One region of the Phytopseudomonas daroniae genome, then DNA from elsewhere that is predicted to be linked to it. Evidence: predicted binding sites of a transcription regulator. Region 1 holds the regulator's gene; each other region holds the start of a gene.
The links. The regulator FliA, encoded in region 1, starts transcription of late flagellar genes. The targets are predictions, from matches to a motif close to CTAAAGTTTNNNNNNNNNNNGCCGNTAA.
Positions count from the first base shown of each region.

Region 2: the regulator FliA is predicted to act here: its motif matches at 2,615-2,642, upstream of DNK10_RS23945 (methyl-accepting chemotaxis protein).
Region 3: the regulator FliA is predicted to act here: its motif matches at 2,781-2,808, upstream of motA (flagellar motor stator protein MotA).
Region 4: the regulator FliA is predicted to act here: its motif matches at 3,372-3,399, upstream of DNK10_RS19195 (methyl-accepting chemotaxis protein).

Region 1 covers NZ_QJUJ01000005.1:200,808-205,135, reverse strand. The annotation lists gene flhF (flagellar biosynthesis GTPase FlhF) at 1-815, shown strand, start outside; gene fleN (MinD/ParA family protein) at 910-1,740, shown strand; gene fliA (RNA polymerase sigma factor FliA) at 1,737-2,480, shown strand; gene DNK10_RS14340 (chemotaxis response regulator CheY) at 2,859-3,233, shown strand; gene DNK10_RS14335 (protein phosphatase CheZ) at 3,253-4,041, shown strand; gene DNK10_RS14330 (chemotaxis protein CheA) at 4,053-4,328, shown strand, end outside.
Region 2 covers NZ_QJUJ01000014.1:12,682-17,009, reverse strand. The annotation lists gene DNK10_RS23950 (glutamine synthetase family protein) at 1-641, opposite strand, end outside; gene DNK10_RS23945 (methyl-accepting chemotaxis protein) at 969-2,534, opposite strand; gene DNK10_RS23940 (FAD-dependent oxidoreductase) at 2,738-3,814, opposite strand; gene DNK10_RS23935 (HDOD domain-containing protein) at 4,012-4,328, opposite strand, start outside.
Region 3 covers NZ_QJUJ01000001.1:989,668-993,995, forward strand. The annotation lists gene rsgA (small ribosomal subunit biogenesis GTPase RsgA) at 1-790, shown strand, start outside; gene motB (flagellar motor protein MotB) at 845-1,867, opposite strand; gene motA (flagellar motor stator protein MotA) at 1,873-2,724, opposite strand; gene DNK10_RS04675 (HDOD domain-containing protein) at 2,847-4,328, shown strand, end outside.
Region 4 covers NZ_QJUJ01000009.1:14,417-18,744, forward strand. The annotation lists gene DNK10_RS19180 (fumarylacetoacetate hydrolase family protein) at 1-929, shown strand, start outside; gene maiA (maleylacetoacetate isomerase) at 1,053-1,703, shown strand; gene DNK10_RS19190 (amino acid permease) at 1,808-3,196, shown strand; gene DNK10_RS19195 (methyl-accepting chemotaxis protein) at 3,479-4,328, shown strand, end outside.

The DNA.
Region 1 (4,328 bases):
GTTTGCAGCGCATGGGGCTGCCCGCCGAACTGGCCCGTACGCTGCTCGAACGTGTGGCCTCGCTCGGTGACCAGCGTCAGGCCTGGCGTATGGTGCTGGCGCATCTGGCACACTCGATTCAGACGCCCAAGCAGGAGCCGATGGAAGAGGGCGGCGTGATCGCTCTGGTCGGCCCGGCGGGCATGGGCAAGACCACCACGCTGGCCAAGCTCGCAGCACGCTACGTACTCAAGTACGGCGCCGCGAATATCGCCCTGGTGAGCATGGACAGCTACCGCATCGGTGCCCAGGAACAGCTAAAGACCCTGGGCCGTATTCTTGGCGTATCCGTGACCCACGTCGATCCCGGTCAGTCTTTGACTCAGGCGCTGGCGCCGTTGGCGCGCAAGCGTGTGGTGCTTATCGATACAGCCGGTCTGCCGGCCAGCGACCCGGCGCTGCGTATGCAACTGGAAACCCTGGCAAGCCGCGGCGTCAACGCCCGAAATTACCTTGTGCTGGCTGCTACCAGCCAGGCGCAAGTGCTGAAGGCCGCCTATCACAGCTACAAGCGCTGTGGGCTGGCCGGCTGCATTCTGAGTAAACTGGACGAAGCGACCAGCATGGGTGAGGTATTGGGTCTGGCTATTAGCCACCGTCTACCAGTAGCCTATCTGGCAGATGGCCCGCGGATTCCGGACGATGTACAGGTGCCGCGTAGTCATCAACTGGTCAGCCGTGCCGTCGGTCTGCAGGCTCCGGATGAGCCCAGTGAGGATACGATGGCCGATATGTTTGCAGGCTTGTATCAGGATCCGGCACGACGCGCGGGATGATCATGCTGTGTGGCGAAGCGCTGGTTGCGGTCGTCCCGGCAGCGCACAATGGCCCTATGGCTTAAAGCGAAGATAGATAAGGTGTGTAGATAACATGGGTATGCATCCCGTACAGGTGATCGCGGTGACCGGCGGCAAAGGCGGCGTTGGCAAGACCAATGTGTCGGTGAATTTGTCGTTGGCGCTGGCGGATCTCGGTCGGCGCGTCATGCTCATGGATGCCGATCTGGGGCTGGCCAACGTCGACGTGCTGCTCGGTCTGACGGCCAAGCGCACCCTGGCTGACGTGATCGAGGGTGAGTGCGAACTGCGCGATGTCATCCTGCAGGGGCCTGGCGGCATTCGTATCGTGCCTGCGGCCTCCGGCACCCAGAGCATGGTGCAGCTCACGCCCATGCAGCACGCTGGCCTCATCCAGGCATTCAGCGATATCAGCGACAACCTCGACGTACTGATCGTGGACACCGCCGCCGGTATCGGCGACTCGGTGGTGAGCTTCGTGCGCGCCGCCCAGGAAGTACTGGTGGTGGTGTGCGACGAGCCGACCTCGATCACCGATGCCTACGCGCTGATCAAGCTGCTCAATCGTGACCACGGCATGAATCGTTTCCGGGTGCTCGCCAATATGGCGCACAGCCCGCAGGAGGGCCGCAACCTGTTTGCTAAGCTGACCAAGGTCACCGACCGTTTCCTGGATGTCGCGCTGCAGTATGTGGGTGCGGTGCCTTACGACGAGTCGGTACGCAAAGCCGTACAGAAACAGCGTGCGGTGTATGAGGCGTTCCCTCGTTCGAAGTGCGCGCTGGCGTTCAAGGCGATTGCCCAGAAGGTTGACGCATGGCCGTTGCCGGCCAATCCGCGAGGCCATCTGGAGTTCTTCGTCGAGCGCTTGGTGCAACAACCGACTGCAGACACGGCTGTATGACGACAGCCTCTGGACTCCGCATGTATAGCAAGACACAGGCACGGGATTCACAGCATCAATTGATTGAGCGTTACGCGCCGTTGGTCAAGCGCATTGCCTATCACCTGCTGGCGCGTCTGCCCGCCAACGTGCAGGTGGATGATCTGATCCAGGCCGGAATGATTGGCCTGCTCGAGGCATCCCGCAACTATGACGCTGGCAAGGGCGCCAGTTTCGAGACCTTTGCCGGGATTCGCATTCGTGGCTCCATGCTCGATGAGGTGCGCAAGGGCGATTGGGCACCACGTTCGGTACACCGCAACAGCCGGATGGTCAGCGACGCAATTCGAAAAATCGAAGCGAGAACCGGAAGAGACGCTAAAGATCAGGAGGTTGCTGCCGAACTCCAATTGAGTCTCGGGGATTACTACGGCATTCTTGGCGACACTTTGGGCAGCCGCTTATTCAGTTTCGACGACCTGTTGCAGGAAGGCGAGAGTGGTGGGCTGCAGGAAGACACGAGTTCCCTGCACCACGGGCCTTCGCATGAACTGGAAGATGATCGTTTCCAGGCGGCTCTGGTCGATGCCATCAGCAATCTGCCGGAGCGTGAGCGGTTGGTGTTGTCGCTGTATTACGATGAGGAATTGAACCTCAAGGAAATCGGCGAGGTACTGGGAGTTAGTGAGTCGCGAGTCAGCCAATTGCACAGTCAGTGTGCCGCGCGTTTACGCGCGCGGTTAGTGGATTGGCGCGCATAAGAGTTTTTTCAAGGGTAGAGCTCAGCAAGGGTTAGGCGCCCCCGCGAAAGCAGGTGGGGAAGCGGTCGGAGTCGCGGGCGACTTACTGTTGGTAAAAATGAGCACTACTCGCTTCTGGCCCGCACTGACGTGCGTTAGCCGCAAGCGGCTTGTCGACTGGGCTGGCAACCCAGGGTGTTTTCAACGCAGCAGGGCCGACACGCAGCAGGCCTTGCGCATATTTTTGAGAATTGGCAGGGCGCTGGAAAACACAGTGAACGCAGCAAAGCAGGGCGCAATGGTTTTGTGGCGTTCCGCCAGGCCGGTTTCACGATTTATAAGCGCTTCGGAATGCTGAAGGCGTTTTAGGACTGTACGGAGGTCGACTTGGACAAGAACATGAAAATCCTCATCGTCGATGATTTCTCGACGATGCGACGGATCATCAAGAACCTCTTGCGTGATCTGGGGTTCACCAACACGGCGGAAGCCGACGACGGCACCACCGCATTGCCGATGCTGCAAAGCGGTAGCTTCGACTTTCTGGTGACCGACTGGAACATGCCGGGCATGAGCGGTATCGACTTGCTGCGTGCAGTGCGTGCGGATGAGCGCTTGAAGCAGATGCCGGTGCTGATGGTTACGGCAGAGGCCAAGCGCGATCAGATCATCGAGGCCGCCCAAGCCGGTGTGAACGGCTATGTGGTCAAGCCATTCACCGCTCAGGTGCTCAAAGAAAAGATTGAGAAAATATTCGAGCGGGTCAACGGCTGATGTCTGCCGCGAGGTTGTTATGGAACACGATGATTCTCAAGAGGCCGGCCTCGAGTCGACCCTGAAAAGCAATGCCCGCCAACTGGTAAACAGCCTTGAACAAGGCAACTTTGGTGAAGCGATACAGCTGATCAATGAACTGAACAAGGCGCGCGACCGGGGTCTTTACCACGAAGTCGGCAAGCTCACGCGTGAGCTGCATAACGCCATCGTCAATTTTCAGCTCGATCCCCGGGTGCCTCACGCCCAGGAAGTCTCGCAGATATCCGACGCCACCGAGCGGCTCAATTACGTCGTGACCATGACCGAGCGCGCAGCCAATCGCACCATGGATCTGGTCGAGCAGAGCGCGCCACTGGTCAATGACCTGAGCAGCGAAGCCGATGCCCTGAGCGAGGATTGGGGGCGTTTCATGCGCCGTGAAATGGGGGCTGAGGCTTTCCGTGAGCTGGCCAAGCGCATCGAGCTGTTTCTTGCGCGCAGCCAACGCGACAGCAGCAAGCTGTCCGGGCATCTCAACGACATTTTACTGGCGCAGGACTATCAGGATCTGACCGGGCAAGTGATCAAGCGTGTCACGCAACTGGTGACCGAGGTAGAGAGCAACCTGCTGAAGCTCATGTTGATGGCCAGCCAGGTCGATCGCTTCGCCGGCATCGAACACAATCACGACGAGTTGCGTGTCGAGCAGAACAAACAAAAAGATGCGTCCCACGGTGAAGGTCCGCAGATTCATGCCGATAAGCGTGATGATGTCGCATCCTCCCAGGACGACGTCGACGATTTGCTGTCCAGCCTGGGATTTTAGGAGCACGTCATATGAGCTTCGGCGCCGATGAAGAAATCCTCCAGGATTTCCTGGTAGAGGCCGGCGAGATTCTCGAGCAGTTGTCCGAGCAATTGGTGGAGCTGGAAAGCCGCCCGGACGATATGAACCTGCTCAATGCGATTTTTCGGGGATTTCACACGGTAAAAGGCGGGGCCGGTTTCTTGCAGCTCAATGAGCTGGTGGAGTGCTGCCATATCGCCGAGAACGTGTTCGACATCCTGCGCAAGGGTGCGCGTCGTGTCGACTCGGAATTGATGGACGTGGTG
Region 2 (4,328 bases), on a different contig from region 1:
ACCTGCCCCGGCGCATACTCGGAAATCGCCGTGCGCGCGGGGATGCCCTGGGCCTTGCACGCGGCATACAGATCCGCGAGAAACGGCTCGATCTGCTCCAGTTCGCGCAAGCCGTAGACCTGAGTATTGCGCGGCCGCCCACCATCGGCATCCAGGGCCGGCTGCGGGTTGCCACAGGCGTCGCGTTTGGCATCGAGCAGGTAGAACTCCAGCTCGCAGGCCATCACAGGGTGGAAGCCCTCGGCCTGTAGCCGCTCGATCACCTGCACCAGCACGTGGCGCGGGTCGGCGACACTGGCCGGCATGCCTTCCTGCGGGTGCATGCTGACCTGCACCGCAGCCGTGGGGATCAGCCGCCGGGGCAGGCGCACCAGGCTGCCGGCCAGGGGGTAGGCACGGCAATCGATGTCGCCGACGTCCCAGACCAGGCCGGAATCCTCCACGTCATCACCGTTGATGCTCAGGCCGAGGATGGTACTCGGCAGCGGTCGCCCGCTGCGGTACACGGCGAGCAGCTCGTCACGGTGCAACAGCTTGCCGCGCGGCACACCGTTGGCGTCGATGATGAACAGTTCGAACAGCTCGATATCGGGGTTCTGCGCGAGGAAATCCTCGGCGTCCTGCAGAGGCGCGAATTGCATGATGGCTTCTCATATGGCCACGGGCGACCGTCACGGGTGACCCGGATCGACTTGTCGGCTGGGAGTGAACAGCCATGGGTGTCAGGAGGCGAGAAGAACATCCGGCGGGCGGGCGTGGCGGCAATGCCAGAGTGCCCAGAAGGCGAGGGTCTGCGGCAGCCCCGTGGGCTCGGGTGCCCGCCCCTGCGAGCACAAGGCTGGCAGAGCGATGAGAGGGGCAGAAGTGCAGACCGGGATAGGCATGCCCGCGAGGCTCGCACGTGCCGACAGTCAGGTTAAATCGTTATTACCGCACCTTCAGATAGCCAGCCGCTAAACAATGGACTGTCACGGCTCCGGTTTGTAGCCCAGCCGTAAGCCACCCCAGTGCTTGCCCTGCACATGGATCGGCACCGACAGATCGTGCATCAGTTCGCCGGTATCGCGCATGTAGGTCTGCAACAACAGACGCTGCTGGTGGCTGCCGCAGCGGATGCCGGTGCGGTCGTTGAACATGCGCTTGCTGCGGCTCTTCACGGTATCCACCGTGCGGTCGCCGGTGGGCGGATGGTTGAACGCCTCGTTGTGGGTCGGCACGTAACCTTCCGGTGTGGTGGCGATGGCGAAAACCAGGCCTTCGTGGCGTTTGAGCAGGGGTTCCTGGATGGCTGGCAGCACCTGATCGGCATGGCTGTCGAAGCGCGTGCGGAACTTGGCCGGGAAGCAATTGGGGATCGGCTGGTACTGACGGTCGAACAGATCCGCCAGGCTGATGCGCCCGGCCTGGATATCCGCCTCGAACTGCCGTCCAATCGCCGCGGCGCCTTCCAGAGCGAGGTCATAGATGCGCTGGTGATAACTGTCCAGCCCGACGCTGGCCAACTGCTCGCTGACGCTTTCCGCCTGGCCGACCAGTTGCTCGGCAGCCTTGCCCAGTTGCCGGGTCTGGTCTTCGCTGCTGCGCACGTCACCGCGCAGTTGCTCGACCGCCACCAGCAGCTCGGCCAGGTGTTCGTGGTTGCTGGCCGTACCGGCGCTGATCTGCGCCACCTGGGTATCGACGTCAGCCGCCAGGTCGGCGATGCCGCGCAGTTGCTCGCCGGTGAATTCGATCTGCCGGGCGGCCGCTTCCAGCTCCTCGGCCTGACGCTGGATATGGTTGACCACCGCCGTGCTCTGCTGGCGAATATCGGCGACCATCTGTCCCACCTCCCCGGTGGCGCTGGCGGTACGACCGGCCAGGCTGCGCACCTCGTCGGCGACCACCGCAAAACCACGGCCCTGCTCACCGGCGCGGGCGGCTTCGATGGCGGCATTGAGCGCCAGCAGGTTGGTCTGGCTGGCGATGGACTGGATCACCTGGGTGACCTGTTCGATCTGCTCGGTACGCGCGCCAAGGCCATCGATCAACTCGCGGCTGGCGGCCGCCTGCGCGCTGAGCTGCTGCATGCGGCTGATCGCCTGCTGCAACTCGGCCTGGCCAGTGGCACTGCTGGCGCGCACGGTCTGCGCGGCGCCCAGGGTCTGGCCGGCGCGCTCGGCATTGCTCTGTTCGGTACGGGTCACGGCGTGGGCACCTTCGCCGATCTGCTCCACCGCCGCCAGCTGCGACTGCAACTTGCCGGCCAGTTGCTGCACGGTGAAGGCCACCTGGGCCGCTGACAGGGCGTTATGACAGGTGTGTTTCGACAGGCTCTGGCTCAGCTCATCCAGCGAGGCCGCCGGCGCAGGGTCAGCGGCTGCTGGCACCGACCGTCGCCAAGCCCCCAACCAGGGCCATAGCGCCAGCAGTAGCAGCGCGATAGCACCGATATAGGCAGGCATCTGTACCTGCTGCCAGACCACCAGCAATGCCAGTAGGCCGAGCACGTGCAGAGCCAATGCCAGCCGGTCACGAGTAAATCCAGAACCCATGGCGAACCTCTTTGTTTTTATTGTGCCGGGATGTCGGTCGCGGCAAGCGTGCCGGCGAATAGCCGAATGCCCTGTTCAGTTCATCGGCAGCGCAGGACGGATCTGTAGAGGCACGGCAGCCGCTCGGACGAGTTGACCACCCCATCATGCGCCGAGATATGGCACTTTGGTAGCATAGGGCGATCGCGGCAAAGGAACGTGGGTCAGCGCTTGAGGCTATGGCGCTTGACGAACGCCCGGTCGAAGTAATCCTTGCAGCGCCCGTAGAATTGCCCGCCCGCACTCCATTGGCGCCAGCCGAACAACGCACCGCCATCACCACTGGCCAGCAGCAACGGGCGCTGGCCGCTCGCCTTGTAATCTCGCAGCGACCCGCCGCGCAGTGCGGCTGTCAGGTTGGCTGCAAGCACCGGTACCTGGCGCATCGAGTACAGCCCGCTCTTGCGAACGCCAGGCAGGTTGGCGCAATCGCCCACGGCGAAGACCTGCGGATGGGAATGGCTCTGCAGCGTCGGGGCGGTGTGCACGAAACCGTCGGCATCGCAGCTCAGGCCACTGCCGGCGATCCAGGGAAAGGCCTGGGCGCCGCTGGCCAGCAGCAGCCGGCCACCGCGCCACACCGCAGCTTCGCCGCTGATCAGGCAATCGCCGTCGATACGGCTGATCGGGCAATGCTCGCGCACCTGCACGCGGCGCATACGCAGATGGCCCCAGGCACGCATCCGCAAACCGGCACAGTGACCGGCCAGCAGCGGCTCACCACAGAACAGCGCCAACTGCGGCACCTGGTCGGCCAGGGCCAGGGCCATTTCCACCCCCGCCACGCCGCCGCCGAGAATGGCCAGGGGCTGCGGATCATTTTTCCAGACCCGCCAACCGGCAATGAAGCTGTCTACCGGTTTGACGGCCAGCACGTCCATCGCGTCGCCTTCACGGGGCGGGCAGGCGACCCGGTCGCCGGCGTTCAGCGACAGCCAGTTGCCGTGCAGCACACGGCCATCGGCCAGGCTCAGTTGGCGTGTGGCGGCGTCCAGCGACGTAATTGGCGCGACGATCAGTTCGACCTGTGCGGCCTGGCACAACGTGACCAGGCCGATCTGACAATCCTCGGCACCGTAGCGACCGGCTACCAGGCCCGGCAGCATGCCGGCGTACCAAGTGTGCTCGGCACTGGCCACAAGACCGATCCGACCCGCCGGCCGCTCGATCAGCGCCCAGCGCCGCAGAACCCCGAGATGGGCCGGGCCTGCGCCTACCAGCAACAGATCGTAGTCAGTCATCTACACCGATATCCTTGTGAGAGCCTGGGCAGAGCGGCGCGGGGCCACCCACGGGAACGCAGAACGAGCTTTGACCGAAATGCACACGGAATGATCCGCCGCACCCGGAGCATGGCGGCAGCGAGCCGCTTCGAGCAAGAGAAGAGACGCTTGGGACAGGCTTTCGACACATTTTTACGGCGTGATTTCTGTCGAGCTCAGGCTGCTGGAGTCCCAGCAGGTAATCGCTCGAACACGCCCGGGTCGAGACGCAGCAAGCGCACGCAACGGGCGTCATGTAGAGCACTGGGGCTCTGCGACGCATCGAGGGCGACGACCTGACCGACGAGGTTGAGCACCAGCGCCTCACGGGAGAACACGCCACGGTTGAGGCTGTAATAGGCCGCTACCAACTCGCGCAAACCGAAGGGCAGGAGCCAGCGGATGCGCAATGCAGAGCCGAAACTGGCGGCACGCAGGCGGATGCTCTGCTCGATGTCCTCATCACTCAGGCTGCCCCCGGCGTCCTGCCAAT
Region 3 (4,328 bases), on a different contig from region 1:
ACTGGTCACCGGTGACCGCGTAGTGTGGCGCCCTGGCAATCAGGGCATTGGCGTGATCGTCGCGCAACTGCCACGTGATACCGAACTGTGCCGACCGGACACCCGTGGCCAACTGAAGCCGGTGGCCGCCAACGTCGACCTGATCGTCATCGTCTTTGCGCCACTGCCCGAACCTCACGCCAACCTGATCGACCGCTACCTGGTCGCTGCCGAACATGCCGGTATCCGTCCGCTGCTGCTGCTCAACAAGGCCGACCTGATCGATGCGCAGAACGAAACAGCGCTGAATGCCCTGCTCGGCGTGTATCGCCAGTTGGGCTACCCGCTGCTAGAAGTGTCCGCCCTGGAGGGCGATGGCATGGAACAGCTCAAGCAGCAACTCGACGGCAATATCAGCGTATTCGTCGGCCAGTCCGGCGTGGGCAAATCCTCGCTGGTCAACAGCCTGCTACCGGGCGTCGACACCCGGGTTGGCCCGTTGTCCGAACTGACCGGCAAGGGCACGCACACCACCACCACGGCGCGGCTGTTCCATTTCCCCGGCGGCGGCCAGCTGATCGACTCACCGGGTATCCGTGAATTCGGCCTGGTGCATGTCAGCCGTGACGACGTGGAGGCGGGCTTCATAGAATTCGCCGAGTTGCTCGGGCATTGCCGTTTCCGTGACTGCAAGCATGACCGCGAGCCAGGCTGCGCGCTGCTCAAGGCGCTGGAGGATGGGCGCATTCAACCGCAGCGGATGAACAGCTACCGGCATATTCTGGCCAGCCTGCCGGAGTCGGAGTACTGAGCAACCAACGGGATCACCTTCAGGAGCATGAAAGGACGCCAACTACGCGCCTGATCACTCCTCCGGCTGATCCATTTGCAACGCGCCGTCATCGAAGATATTCAACCGCTCACGCACCTGCTCATTGGATAACGGCTCGACAACCGACGCGCCGCCGGTGCCGCCAGCAGGAGCGTCCGGCGCCTGCTCGGGCGCTACCTCGCCACCGCCCTGCTCGCCTTCGATGGTGCGCTGGGCCTTCTTGGTCAGCACCACGATATCGATGCGCCGGTTTACCGGATTGAAGGGGTCGTCACGGTCGAAGAGTGCCGAGGACGCGTAGCCGACCACCCGCGCGACCTGCGCATCGTCATAGCCGGCGGCGATCAACACACGGCGCGCGGCGTTGGCGCGGTTGGCCGACAACTCCCAGTTGCCAAAACCACCGGCACCGGCAAAGGGCTTGGCATCGGTGTGGCCGCTGATGCTGATCTTGTTCGGCACCGCCTTGATGGTGTCGGTCAGCGCAAACAGGATGTCCTCGAAATACGGCTGCAACCGGGCGCTACCCAAGGCAAACATCGGCCGGTTCTCAGCGTCGACGATCTGGATGCGCAGACCATCCTGGGTGATTTCGAAAAGAATCTGATCCTTGAAACGCTGCAATTGCGGATCCTGCTCGACCTTGTTCTGCAGTTCCTGCAGCAACAGTTCGAGGCGTTCGCGCTCCAATTCTTCGGCCATGGCCTCGGCTTTCTCGGCATCCAGCTCGGCCGGATCCTTGGGATCGACATCAGCCTGCTCCCCCGGCGATACCTGCGGCTGATCGTTTAAGGTGCGATCCGGCGAAGGCGTGGGTGAACCGCCGAGGTCAATCACATAGGGGCTGGCACTTTCGGAAAAGCCGACGGGATCCTTGAAGTAACCGGAGATCAGCTTCTTCTGCTCAGGCGTAGCCGACGACATCAGCCACATCACCATGAAGAAGGCCATCATCGCCGTGGCGAAGTCGGCGAAGGCAATCTTCCAGGCACCACCGTGGTGGCCGCCAACGACCTTCTTGACTCGCTTGACGATGATTGGCTGGTTGTTTTCCATGGTGCCTAGTTCCCGCGCATGGCCTGTTCAAGCTCGCTAAAGCTCGGGCGGTGCGCCGGGTAAAGAGTCTTGCGCGAGAACTCCACCGCCAGCGACGGCGGCATACCGGAGGCCGAAGCCACCAGGCCGGCCTTGATGGCCTCGTAGACGTTCAGTTCTTCCTTGGCATCGTGCTCCAGCGCCGCGGCCAGCGGGCCGAAGAAACCGTAGGCGCCAAGAATGCCGAGGAATGTACCGACCAGCGCGGTACCCACTTTCTCGCCGATCTGCGCGTTGTCCGCCTCGGCGAGGATCGACATGGTGAGCACGATACCCAATACCGCTGCGACGATACCCATGGCCGGCAGAGCGTCGGCAACCTTCGAGATGGCATGGGACGGGTGCTCGAGCTCGTCCTTGAGGCTGGTCAGCTCCATGTCGAACAGGCCTTCCAGTTCGTGCGGTGCCATGTTGCCCGAGGACATGATGCGCAGGTAATCGCAGATGAAGGCGACCATGCGCTCATCACCCAGTACCGCCGGGTACTTGCTGAAGATCGGACTGGCGGCGGGCTCCTCGAGGTCGGCCTCGATGGCCATCATCCCCTCGCGTCGCGCCTTGTTGAGAATCTCGTAGAGCAGACGCAGCACCTCCAGATAATAGTCATGGGTGTAGCGCGACTTGAACATCTTCAGAGATTTCTTGAGGACGGTCATGAACATGCTGCCAGGGTTGGCCTGCAGGAACGCGCCCAGCGCGGCACCGCCGATGATCAGCACCTCGAAAGGATGCGCCAGCGCCATTAGCTGACCGCCAGATAGAACGAAACCGCCGAACACACTGGCGATGACAACGAGGATGCCGATGATTTTGGCCATAGAAAAAACTTACGAAAGTGAAAAGAAAGGGAAGACGTGCGAAACACCCCTTCTACTTATCGGAAGAGATGCGCGAGACTATAGTCAGTTAAGTCTAAAAAAAGCCATTTTCGCATATCCCCATGGTCGCAAGCACACCGTTACCGCGCACACTCGATGCCTGGCTCAAGCAGCTGGATGGTCAGGTGCTGCCCATCCCGACCCAATATCACCAGCAGGTACGCCAGGCGCTGGGCGATAGCCGTCGTTCGTTGCGCGAGATCGCCGAGCTGATGCAGGACAGCCCGGCGCTGGTGCTAAGCGTACTGCGCGAAGCCAATCGTAAAGACAGCAGCCTCGGTGAAGCGGCGGAAAGCCTGGAAACCGCACTCAATCGCCTGGGCCTCAAACGGGCCGAAGAACTGCTGGTACGCATACCGGCCAGGGCCGTTGCCGATATTCCCCAGCCACTGCGGCAGATCCAGCTGATCAGCCAGCACGCCGCACAGCAGGCCAATGGTCTGTTCGCTGCACGCCTCGCTCGTCTATGGCAGGAAATCCACTGGGGCAGCCTGCTGTTCCTCTCCCCGGTATGGGCATTGCTGGCGGCTCATCCGCAACTGTTCGAGGCATGGGAGCAACGGGTACTGATCAAGGGCGAGTCGCCTGCACGGGTCGAGCACGACCTGCTGGGTATTTCCCTGTTCGAATTGTGCCTGGCGCTGGCCAAGCACTGGCGCCTGCCTGTCTGGATCATCAAGGGCTATCAGTTGCTGCTCAACGACCGGCGCCTGCTGGCCAAGGCACTGCGCCTGGCACGCCGACACGATGATCCGCTGCGCCAGCAGCAGGAACTGGACGCCGACCCGACGCTGCAGCGCTGGCTTACCCAGCCGGCCAACAGCATTCTGCTGGCCAATGGACTGGCGGTCTCGGCGCACAACGCCTGGAGCGGTAGCCACACCCGACGTTGGCAACGACTCAACAGCCTGTACCTGCAGATGCCATTGCCGGAGCTGCACCAGCACATTCACCAGAATGCCGCGCAAAGTGCGCGGCAACTGGACACCACCGGCCTCTGGCACCCCGCCGAGGCGCTGCTGTGGCCCTGGGATACGCGGCACTTGCAGACGCCCGAACCGGCACCGCAAGCCACCGACTGGCGCCAACTGTGCACCCAGCTGCTTGCCCAGCCAACGACGTTCACCAACGTGCAACAGCTCACCCGTTGCGCCCGCCAGGCGCTGCAGGCGACCGGCCTGTCGCGCCTGGTCATGCTGCTGGCCGACCGCAACCACGGCCGCCTTCAAGTACAGCAGCATGCCGGGGTCGATGCTGGCACCAACGGCCTGACTCTCGACCCGGCGCAAAGCCAGGTATTGCGCCGCCTGCTGCAGGCACCGGCACAGTTGCACCTGACGCCGGCCAATATCGCCCAGTTTTCCGCCCTGCTCCCAGGCAACCTGAAAGCCCTGCTGCCCAGTGAACATCTGCTGATTCGCTCCCTGGCCAGTAATGATCGTGTAGTGATGATCCTGTTCGCCGACCTGCACGGAAAACCGATCAGCGATACTGTCCTGCAAGCCTTCGCCAAGACCGCGCAATGCATAGAGCGCGCCCTGGAC
Region 4 (4,328 bases), on a different contig from region 1:
CCCGCGATCTGTCCCGCGCCGTTGCCGTGCCGCAGATCGCTCATACGCTGCAGGCTGCGCTGGATGAATGGGCGAGCAAGCGGCCGCAGTTGGAATCGGTTTATCAGCGCCTCAATGACGGTCTGGAGTCCGGCGCATTCGATTTCCACCAGGGCGATTGCCATAGCCCGTTGCCGCGCGCCTATCACTGGGCCGATGGCAGTGCTTACGTCAATCATGTCGAGCTGGTGCGCAAGGCCCGCGGCGCCGAGATGCCCGAGTCGTTCTGGCACGAGCCGCTGATGTATCAGGGCGGCGCGGACACCTTCATCCCGCCCCACGCGCCGATCCGCCTGGGCGACGAAGCATGGGGCATCGATCTGGAAGCCGAGCTGGCAGTGATCACCGACGACGTGCCCATGGGAGCCACGCCTGCCCAGGCACTCGGGCACATCCAGTTGTTGCTGCTGGTCAACGATGTGTCGCTGCGCAACCTGATTCCCGGCGAGTTGGCCAAGGGTTTCGGCTTCTACCAGAGCAAGCCGTCGTCGAGTTTCTCGCCGGTGGCGGTCACGCCGGACGAACTGGGCGATAGCTGGCGTGAGGGGCGGGTGCACCGGCCACTGGTGTCGCATATCAACGACCGGCTGTTCGGCCAGCCCGATGCCGGCACCGACATGACCTTCGATTTCCCCACGCTGATCGCCCACGCCGCCCGCACCCGGCCTCTGGGCAGCGGCACGATCATCGGCTCGGGCACCGTCTCGAACTACGACCGCAGTGCCGGTTCCAGCTGCCTGGCCGAAAAACGCATGCTGGAAGTGCTCGAACACGGCGAGGCGAAAACGCCGTTTCTCAAGTTCGGCGACCGGGTCCGCATCGAGATGTTCGATGCCTCTGGCGCAAGCATCTTCGGCGCCATCGATCAGCAGGTCGAACGCTATCTCTAGCCGCGAATCTGGCTTGTGTAGGAGCGTCGCCCTCGGCGCGAAGCAATAGCTGCCTTATCGCGCAATTTGTGCTGGCCGCACGATTCGCCCCGGGGCGGGGCTCCTACGAATGTGGAGACTGCCATGCTTACTCTGTATTCCTACTGGCGCTCCAGCGCCGCCTACCGGGTGCGTATTGCGCTCAACCTCAAGGGACTGAGCTATCGCCAGGTGCCCGTGCACCTGGTCAGGGACGGCGGTGAACAGCATGGGGAGGCTTACAAGGCGCTGAACCCTCAGGGGCTGGTGCCATTGTTGGTGGATGAAGAGAGCGGTGGCGTGCGGATCGCCCAGTCCCTGGCGATTCTCGAATACCTCGACGAGATCTTTCCGGTGCCGGCGCTACTGCCGGGCGATCCGCTCGAGCGCGCGGCGGTGCGTGCCATGGCGCTGCATATCGCCTGCGAGGTGCATCCGCTCAACAACCTGAGGGTGCTGCAGTATCTCGGGCGCGAGCTGGGCGCGTCCGAACAGGAGAAAAGCGCCTGGTACCGGCATTGGCTGGCCGAAGGCCTGGCGGCCGTGGAGCAGGGGCTGATGGCGTACGGTGAAACATTTTCCCTCGGTAAGCGGCCCGGCTATCTGGAAGCCTGTTTGATTCCACAGGTGTACAATGCGCGCCGTTTCGACTGTGACCTCGATGCGTACCCTCGCATCCTCGCTCTGACCGCACGCTGTGAAGCCCTCGAGGCGTTTCGGCAAGCCGCGCCGGATGCCCAGCCCGACGCGCAGTGAGCCGCCGGTCGGTAACTGCGAGCGAGAAACAACCCAAGCCATTCCGCCAGGCCACGAGCCGAGCGGGTTCGATCCCGTCACGGTCGATCACCCACAGGTGAGAGATGCCAAGCGAAATGCTCCAGACAGGCCCGCTCAAGCGCGGCCTGAAGAACCGTCATATTCAATTGATCGCCCTGGGCGGTGCCATCGGAACCGGTCTGTTCCTCGGTTCCGCTGGGGTCATGGCGTCCGCCGGGCCGTCGATGATCCTCGGTTACGCGATTGGCGGCTTCATCGCCTTCTTGATCATGCGCCAGCTCGGCGAAATGATCGTCGAAGAGCCGGTAGCCGGCTCCTTCAGCCACTTCGCGCATGCTTACTGGGGGCCGTTCGCGGGCTTTCTCTCGGGCTGGAACTACTGGGTGCTCTACGTACTGGTCGGCATGGCCGAACTCACGGCGGTGGGCAAGTACGTGCAGTACTGGTGGCCGGAGGTTCCCTCCTGGACTACCGCGGCGGTGTTCTTCGTGGTCATCAACGCGATCAACCTGACCAACGTGCGGGTGTTCGGCGAGGCCGAGTTCTGGTTCTCGATCATCAAGGTGGTGGCGATCATGGGCATGATCCTGCTCGGCTGCTACCTGTTGTTCAGCGGTGCAGGCGGTGAACAGGCTTCGGTGAGCAACCTGTGGAGCCACGGTGGGTTCTTCCCCAACGGCGTATCGGGGCTGGTGATGATGATGGCCATCATCATGTTCTCCTTCGGCGGCCTGGAGCTGGTGGGCATTACAGCGGCCGAGGCCGATCAGCCGAAGACGGTGATCCCCAAGGCGATCAACCAGGTGGTCTACCGCATCCTGATCTTCTACATCGGCGCGCTGACCGTGCTGCTGTCGCTGCACCCCTGGGACGACCTGGTGGCAACCCTGACCGCGGGTGGCGACTCCTACGGCAGCAGCCCCTTCGTACAGATCTTCTCGTTGATCGGCAGCGACACCGCCGCGCACATCCTCAACTTCGTGGTGCTCACCGCGGCGCTGTCGGTCTACAACAGCGGCGTATACTGCAACAGCCGCATGCTTTACGGCTTGGCGGAGCAGGGTAATGCGCCCAGGTCGCTGCTCAAGGTCGACAAGCGTGGCGTGCCGGTGCTGGCGATCTTCTTCTCGGCGACGTTCACGCTGCTCTGCGTGGTGGTCAATTACCTGGTGCCGAAGAGCGCGCTGGAGTTGCTGATGTCCCTGGTGGTCGCTGCCCTGGTGATCAACTGGGCGATGATCAGCCTGGCCCACATCAAGTTCCGCAAGGCCATGCAGGCCAAGGGCGTGGAGCCTTCGTTCAAGGCGTTCTGGTTCCCCTTCGCCAACTACCTGTGCCTGGCCTTCGTGCTGTTCATCCTCGGCGTGATGCTGTTCATTCCAGGCATTCGCATGTCGGTCTTCGCCATCCCGTTCTGGCTGCTGTTCATCTGGGGCTGCTATCAACTGCGCCAGCGCAGACTGGGGCGGTAACCGCCGGAGCCGCCGTTTCGAGCACCCGCAGTGCCAGGCACTGCGGGTGCCATTTGCGCCAATCTGCTGACCATTGGTCGCCACGCTGCGACCTTTTGTTGCCTTGCGACAATCCTCGCCGGACGCGTGAAGGTATAGTGGCCACTCAATATCGCCGCTCACCGGGCCTTTTTCGCTAAGGCTTTGCGCCACGTGGCCGATGACCTTTCGAGAGCCATGAATAGCGCCGCTGTAGAGGCGCTCGTGCACTGCAGTCTATAAAAACAAATGGAGCCGCTTAGGATGTTGCATTCTGCCACTCGACTGTTCGTCGACCTTTCCGTGGGCAAGAAACTTCTGATGGGGTTTGGCCTGGTGCTCTTGTTGACCGTTGCCGTGACCGGTAGCGGCTTCGTCGCCGTGCAGGCGGTGATGCAGGGGCACGCCCAGTCCCTGGGGCTGTCGACCATAGATGCGCAGATACTCGGTGCGCGGCGCATGGAACGTGATTACGCCTTGAGCCACAGCGAGGCCGACGCGCAGCGCATGCGTGAGCAACTCGCCAAGGTACGGGCCGGGCTGGCCGAGCTGATCGCCAGTGCCACACCCGCCGAGCGCGAGCGCCTGCAAGGCATGGACACTGCCACTGCCGATTATCTGCAGCAGTTCGATGCCAGTGTGCAACTGCAGGTACGCGCCGCCGAAGCTCGCACCCAGATGGCCGAGGCGGCCGAGGAGGCGCGCAGCCAGTTCGAGATGATCGAGCTGGGCATGTACGACGCCGTGCGTGAATTGCGCCTGGCCGGCGACCAGTTACGCGGCAGCGACCCGCTGACCCTGGCGGAAACCGCCTCCAACCTCAGCAAGCGCATGCTCGAACTGCGTGGCCACGAAAGTCAGTTCATCATCGACGGCTCGCCGGCTGCGCTGGAAGACTGGAACTTCGTCAGCTATGACCTGCAATCATCGGCCAACGGGCTGATGGTATGGCTCAACGATGACCAGAAGCGTGCCATCGAAGCCGCGTTGGAGGCGCTCGGTAATTATCAGCAGGCCTTTACCAACTATCAGCAGGTATATGAGCAGAGCAAGGCCGGCGATGCGGCCATGTTGCAGCAGGCCGATCAGGTGCTGGTGCTGGCCGAGCAGGCCA